3 regions of the Brevibacillus sp. SAFN-007a genome follow, and region 3 is predicted to be linked to each of the others. Evidence: riboswitches for the same ligand, from Rfam matches in the RefSeq annotation. Region 3 holds a riboswitch; each other region holds the start of a gene.
What was found. A riboswitch is a leader RNA that binds a small molecule or an ion and turns the genes downstream of it on or off. The one in region 3 is predicted to bind cobalamin.

Region 1: linked by a shared signal. The riboswitch ahead of cobO (cob(I)yrinic acid a,c-diamide adenosyltransferase) and the one ahead of ACTHO6_RS09035 (helical backbone metal receptor) in region 3 are both predicted to bind cobalamin.
Region 2: linked by a shared signal. The riboswitch ahead of nrdI (class Ib ribonucleoside-diphosphate reductase assembly flavoprotein NrdI) and the one ahead of ACTHO6_RS09035 (helical backbone metal receptor) in region 3 are both predicted to bind cobalamin.

Annotation. Positions count from the first base shown of each region.
Region 1 covers NZ_JBQCKK010000010.1:103,057-105,315, reverse strand. The annotation lists gene ACTHO6_RS12840 (copper amine oxidase N-terminal domain-containing protein) at 1-504, opposite strand, end outside; cobalamin riboswitch at 726-945, shown strand; gene cobO (cob(I)yrinic acid a,c-diamide adenosyltransferase) at 1,230-1,769, shown strand; gene cobD (threonine-phosphate decarboxylase CobD) at 1,769-2,259, shown strand, end outside.
Region 2 covers NZ_JBQCKK010000008.1:25,528-27,786, reverse strand. The annotation lists gene nrdE (class 1b ribonucleoside-diphosphate reductase subunit alpha) at 1-717, opposite strand, end outside; gene nrdI (class Ib ribonucleoside-diphosphate reductase assembly flavoprotein NrdI) at 704-1,063, opposite strand; cobalamin riboswitch at 1,215-1,413, opposite strand; gene ACTHO6_RS11170 (alpha/beta hydrolase) at 1,589-2,259, shown strand, end outside.
Region 3 covers NZ_JBQCKK010000005.1:214,492-216,750, reverse strand. The annotation lists gene ACTHO6_RS09040 (MBL fold metallo-hydrolase) at 1-515, shown strand, start outside; cobalamin riboswitch at 655-801, shown strand; gene ACTHO6_RS09035 (helical backbone metal receptor) at 952-1,929, shown strand; gene ACTHO6_RS09030 (FecCD family ABC transporter permease) at 1,933-2,259, shown strand, end outside.

The DNA of each region.
Region 1 (2,259 bases), on a different contig from region 3:
GCTGCGCCGATGTTGCCAGGTGCTGTCGGGAGCAGGCGGCACAGAGGCCGGAGGGATTGCACTCGCATGGCCGGAAGTGGTGATCGCGACCAGGTTGCGCTCGGCCAGCCACTCGATCCGGGCGTCAAACAGCTCGCTGATGAAGCGGAGCGGAACCATCGTGCGGTTGTTGCGGAGGACGGCCGGGGCGTCGAAGCGTACCTTTTTGCCGTTGACCAGCGCGTAGTCCTGGCCGATGGTCAACTGAATGGTGTTCGGTTCTTTCCGGAGCGTCATCTGGCTCGTCTGTGGGTGCCACTGCATGCCAAGGCCGAGCTTTTCCGCGACAAACCGGGCGGGAACCATGGTGCGCTGCGTGCTTGGGTCTACGTAGGGCTGGGTGTCGGGAAAGGTGACGTACTCTCCGTTTACGGCTACCTGGATGTGCGGAGCGGACTGGGCAAAAGAGAAGGGGGCGGCGCTGAGCAGAAAGGTCAGCAGGCCGACCTGCTGCATTTTTTTCATCTGTGTTTTTCCTCGCGGCATTTTATAGGATGTGCGGTACTATTTTACAATAAGGCGGCCTGCCTCCGCCTGATGACAAGGTTGCAGGGGAGCAGGAAACATCCGTGAAGAAACGACTACTTTTCAGCTTCGCTCTTTGCCGGATTGCAGCTTTTGCTTGAATCCCTGGGAGCATTTGCTATTATTAAAACAAGCCATGGTCATGGAAACGAACGACATTTGAATAGCGTAGAAAAACAGGTCCTTGTTTTTTGCGAGCGGCAGCTTGCGAAAGCGAGGTTAAAAGGGAAGTTTGGTGAAAAGCCAACGCGGTCCCGCCACTGTAAAAGAGGAGCTCTTCTTCTGGGCAACGGCGCCATCCACTGCACGCCAGCGTGCGGGAAGGAGGAAGAAGGGCGATGATCCTTGAGCCAGGAGACCTGCCTGTTTTGATGTGTACACTGATTTCCTTCGGGTCAAAGGATGAGGTGAGGATTGTTGCAGTCGGCTATCCGCGCTTTGTTTTCCTTGGAGGTTTGGGGAAACAAGGCGTTTTTTTGTACACGGAACGCGAAACAGGGGGCAAAACGGCTAACTCCTCCTTGTTTCCGTCAGGTCAATCACGAAGCGAGGGAAAACAGTTGAATCGGCAACGGAGCCTACCCTGCATTTTTGGAGCGCTGTGCCTCCGAAAATGATGAGGGATGGGCAACGGGGCCTACCATTTATTTGGGGGGTGACCGTACTTGGGCAACAAGCGGGGCCTGTTTTTGGTCTACACCGGAGACGGCAAAGGAAAGACAACAGCAGCGGTGGGGCTGGCTGTGCGGGCGACTGGACGAGGCAAGAAGGTTATCATGATCCAGTTCATCAAGTCGCCGGAGCGCACGTACGGAGAAAAACTCGTCTTCGACAGGCTGGGCATTGAAATCGTGCAAAAAGGCGTAGGTTTCACCTGGACGAAGACGCCGGAGGAGCATCGGGCGGCGCTGAAGGAGGCGTGGGCATACGCCCGGGAAAAGCTCGCTTCGGGCGAGTACGACGTCGTCATTCTCGACGAGCTGAACAATGCGCTGGCGATCGACCGTTTTCCCATTGCGGACGTGCTGCCGCTCGCGGACGTTTTGGAAGCGATTCAAAACAGGCCGAGCCATGTGCATCTGGTCGTGACGGGGCGGAGCGCCAAGCAGGAAATCATCGACATGGCCGATCTGGTGACAGAGATGAAGCCGATCAAGCATTACTACGAGGAAGGAATACCAGCGGTGCTGGGGGTAGAGTTTTGATGAATGTGCTGGAAGCGTACGGCCACGGTGGAGATTTGTTGACGGCAGCGGACCGCTTTGGGATGGAGCCGGGCCAATTTCTTGATTTTAGTGCCAATATCAACCCGCTGGGCATGCCGGACAGCGTGCGCGAGATGCTGTTGGCCTCGCTGTCTGCCGTGCTGCGTTACCCGGACCCTGGGCATCGCCAGTTTCGCCGGGCGTTGGCAGAGCGGTTGCAGTTGCCAGAGGAATGGCTTTTGCCTGCGAACGGAGCGGCGGAGGCGATGGCGCTCGCGATTCTCGGGCTGCAGCCGCAAACGGTCGGCGTGATTTATCCTTGCTTTTCGGAATATGCAGAGCTTTCCGAGCAGTTTGGCGCAACCGTCATCGGCTGCTACGGAAACGAAGCGAACGGCTACAAGGCCGACAGCGCCGAGCTGTACCGGCTGTTTGAACAGGCCGATCTGGTGTTTGTCGGCTCGCCGAACAATCCGACTGGCATCGTGTA
Region 2 (2,259 bases), on a different contig from region 3:
GGAGCCTTTGCGCTGCCCCATCTGATCGGCGTAGGAAAACGCGTCCTCCAGCAGCTTGAGCACAGGCATGACGCCCTTGGCCGCCCCCTCGACGCCTTTGATCGGCTCACCGCGTCCGCGCAGCTTGGACAGGTTGACGGCTACGCCGCCGCCGATTTTCGAGAGCTGCATGCAGGTGCCGAGCACGTAGTTGATCGAGTTCAGGGAGTCGTCCATCTCCAGAAGGAAGCAGGACACCATTTCGCCCCGACGGCTTTTCCCCGCATTGAGGAACGTCGGCGTCGCCGGCTGGAGTCGCTGTTCCATCATCGACACCGTCAGCCGCTTCGCCAGCTCGAAGTCCCCTCGTCCGAGCGAAAGCGCCACAATCGCCACCCGATCCGGGTACTGCTCCAGATACATCGATTTGTCGTCTGTTTTCAAGGCATAGTCTTTGTAGAACTTGGAGATGGCCATGTACGAAGCGAATTGAAAACCAACCTCATGCGCCAGGCGAAAAATCTCATCGACCTGTTCAACGGTGTAGTTTTCGTACACATTTTCATAAAAATCATGTTCGATCAAATAGTCCATGCGTTCTTTCACACTGCGGAAGGTCATGGTCTTCGCCTGTACTTCTTCCATGAAGACAGCGACAGCCTCTCTGTCTTTTTCCAATTGGTAAAATCCGTCGCTTCCTCGCTGCATCAGTTGGTTGTTCAATTCAATGTGTCGCAATTGCTGCCACCCCACTCGTAAATTGTTCCACGTCACGGCCGGTTCCGGACAGTTCGAATTTGGAAATGACCGGAACGCCATATTGGCTCGCGATGGTGTCTGCGCTTTTGGCAAAGCTGGCTCCCCAGTTGCGGTTGCCGCTCGCCGACACCCCGCGCAAATAGACATGATTCCGCTTCAGGAAACGGTCCACCTTCTCCGGCACCTGGCCAAAGCCTGTCGTGTACGTGACCAGAATGAACGGCTCGTCGATCACCATGTCCGGATCAATCTCCACGTGCGGCAGATCGAGCTTGCTGACGAATCTTCGTACGTTTCCTGTTTTTGAATCAAAAGCGATTAGCATGTCCCTCATCCTTTACTGCAAATGTATACGTTTCAGCCAAAGGAAAAGCGCATCCGACGCCAAAATGTCGAATGCGCATGATGATCCCCATCGTATCCATCCGTCCAAATCGAATGGAGCGCTCGAACACTTCCCTATCTCCCGTAGGTTTTCCAGTGCCGACGGTCAGGCAGGTCTCCTGGCTCGGGGTCATCGCTCCATTTTCGCCTTCCCGATTGGCTGAATCAGTGGCGTACAAACAAAATGGAACTCTCTCATCACAGTGGCGGGACCGCGTCGGAATTTCACCGACTTCCCTATTAAGTCTACCAACATCTAGCGTGGTAAACACCTGTCCGCATCAATATATAGTTGGTAAAACTTACTTTACCTCAATATATCGTAGTAGTCAAGCTCAGCGTGCGCGATTTTGGCCAATGGGTTCCCTCTCTATTTCTCTATTGCCAGTCTCGAATTTTCGTTCCTATAATGAATAGGTTCCCTGCACAAAAGTTGACGCCACAAGCGAATGGAGAGTGATCCATGATGGAAAGCACGATGTATGAAGCCGTTACCATTCCTCGTTCCCACATCAGAAAAATGGCCTACCGCGATCGCACGTTCCACCTCTACGTCAGCATCCCCGACGTGACTCCGCCGCCATCCGGCTTCCCGGTCATCTATTTGCTGGATGCAAACTCGGTGTTTGGCACCATGACCGAAGCGATCCGCTTGCAATCCCGGGCACCTGAAAAGACGGGCGTGAATCCGGCAATCGTCGTCGGTATCGGTTATCCGACAGAAGCGCCGTTCCATCCATCGCGCTATTACGATTTCACCCACGCCGTCCCTGTATCCGAGCTGCCCGCTCATCCGCGCGGCGGCGAATGGCCGGAAATGGGCGGGGCAGAAGACTTCCTCACCTTTATCGAAGACACGGTGAAACCCGCCATCGAACAGGACTTGCCTGTCGATCGCACGCGACAAACGATTTTCGGACATTCGCTCGGCGGTCTGCTCGTGCTGCATGCCTTGCTGACCCGCCCGCACGCCTACCAGTGCTATATCGCCGGCAGCCCGTCCATCCACTGGAACGAGAGCGTCCTCTTGGAAGAGGAACGCCGCCTGCCGTCCTTGCTCACAGACGATTTGCGGGTTCGGGCGCTGCTTGCTATCGGGGAGCTGGAAAACGACGGACGCTTCCAGGTCCATGAGAA
Region 3 (2,259 bases):
TGCAAATTGGCGCCCATTGTGCCCTGGAATTTTGGGACACGCCGGGACATGCCAACCACCATTTCAGCATATACGATCCTGTCAGCCGCGGCATGTTCACGGGCGATACGGCGGGCGTCTTCTACCCGCAGCTCCAAAAGGACGGCATTCACTTCGTCCTGCCGTCCACCTCGCCGAACCAGTTTGATCCGCAGGCGATGCTGCGCTCCGTGGAACGATTTGAACAGCGCGAGTTGGAGCGGATGTACTTCGGTCATTTTGGCGCGACCGACGATGTTGCCAGCGTCTACCGACAGGTGCGCGAGTGGCTTCCTGTCTTTGTCGCGGAAGGTGAGGCGGTCGTAGCCGCCGGACTCGGCGATGGCGAACTGGCGGAGCGGCTGTTCGCACGCGTCTTGGCCCATCTGCAATCGCGGGGGATCGGCGACGGGCACGAGGTGCTGGACGTGCTGCGGCTCGATTTGCAAGTATGTGCGATGGGAATTGTCGACTATTTGCAAAGGAACCGACCATAGCGGAAGAGGCCAGGCGGTGGTGTGAACAAGAAGCGCAGCCTGCGTGGCAAAGCCGTGCGGCCGGTGAAAAAGCATTCTTTTTTTGACAAAGGAATGCTATCATGGTGGATGAGTCTTAGCATGCTTGCGGGCCATGACAATGGAATACGCGCAAACAGGTGCCTTGGTCCTCACAAGGGACGAGGTGAAAAGGGAAGCCGGTGCGAATCCGGCGCGGTCCCGCCACTGTAAAGCGGCTGTCGCAAAGCTGCCAAGCCAGGAGACCTGCCTGTTTGTCTGATGTGCCTGCGCCTTCGCGGAAAGGTTCGGCCCGTTCAGGACGCTTTTGGCGTGAGCCGCCGTCATCCTGACAAGTCGACCCTTTGTTTTCCGGTTGGAAGCGAAGGGTTTTTCTTTGCTAGGAATCAACCAGTCGCACAGAAAGGAAGTCATACATATGAAACGCGCATGGAAATGGCTCATCCCGCTCGTGCTGGCCGCAAGTCTCGTCGGCTGCGGCGGCAACACCCAGACGGCACCTGCTCCGCAGGCAGAGGCGCCGCAGACTGCATCGCAGGACGCAGCTGCCAAACAGACCGTCTACCCGCTTACGGTCAAAGACGCCACGGGAAAAGAAGTAACCGTGGCCAAAGAGCCGCAACGCATCGTCTCTACCTCTCCGGCAGAGACGGAAATTTTGTTCGCGCTCGGCTTGAACGATCGGATCGTCGGCGTCTCTGACTTTGACGACTATCCGGCAGAAGCCGGCACGAAGCCGAAGGTGGGCGGAGTCGTCAAGCCGAGCGAAGAGGCGATTCTCGCCCAGTCGCCCGATCTGGTCATCGGGGGAATCTCCATGGAAAAGCCGGTTGCGGACAAGCTGAAATCGCTCGGCATGCCGGTGTACGTTACGCATCCGAAAAAGATAGATGACATCCTGAACAACATTTTGACGATGGGGGTCATCACGAACCGACAGGAGCAGGCGGAAAAAGTCGTCGCCGCCATGAAACAGGATATCGCCCGCGTCCAGGATGCCGTCAAAGCGGTAAAGCCGGAAGACAAGAAACGAGTTTACCTGGAGTTTGCGCCAGGCTGGACGGTAGGCAAAGGGGAGTTCCTGGACGAGCTGGTGACGCTGGCAGGCGGAACGAATATTGCGGCCGACACGGAGGGCTGGAATCCGATCAGCGAGGAAAAAATTTTGAAAAGCGATCCTGACGTCATTTTGTACGCCAAAGGCATTACCGATGAGAAGACAGGAGCGAAGCTGGAGGAGATCATCGCCAACCGCAACGGCTGGGATACGATGAAAGCGATCCGCGAGAAGCAAATCTTCGGGCTGGATCAAAACATTCTCGCGCGCCCGGGACCACGGATTACACAAGGCTTGATCGAGGTAGCCAAGGCGATTTATCCTGACCTGGTGAAATAAACAATGAAAAAGCAATGGCTTGTATGGGGAGGAGCGAGCAGCCTCGTGCTGCTCGTATCCGTGGTAGTCAGCATTTCGATGGGAGCGGCAGCGCTCCCTCTTTCGCAAGTATGGCTCATCCTCTTGCACCAGCTTCCCGGCATGTCAGACTGGATTCCGGCGACATGGCCGGAGTCGTCCGAGCAGATTGTGATGAAGGTGCGGTTTCCGCGCGTCGTGCTCGCAGTTCTGATCGGGGCTTGCCTGTCGCTTGCGGGCGCGGGCTTTCAAGGCGTGTTGCGCAATCCGCTTGCGGACCCGTTCACGATGGGCGTAGCATCCGGTTCGGCC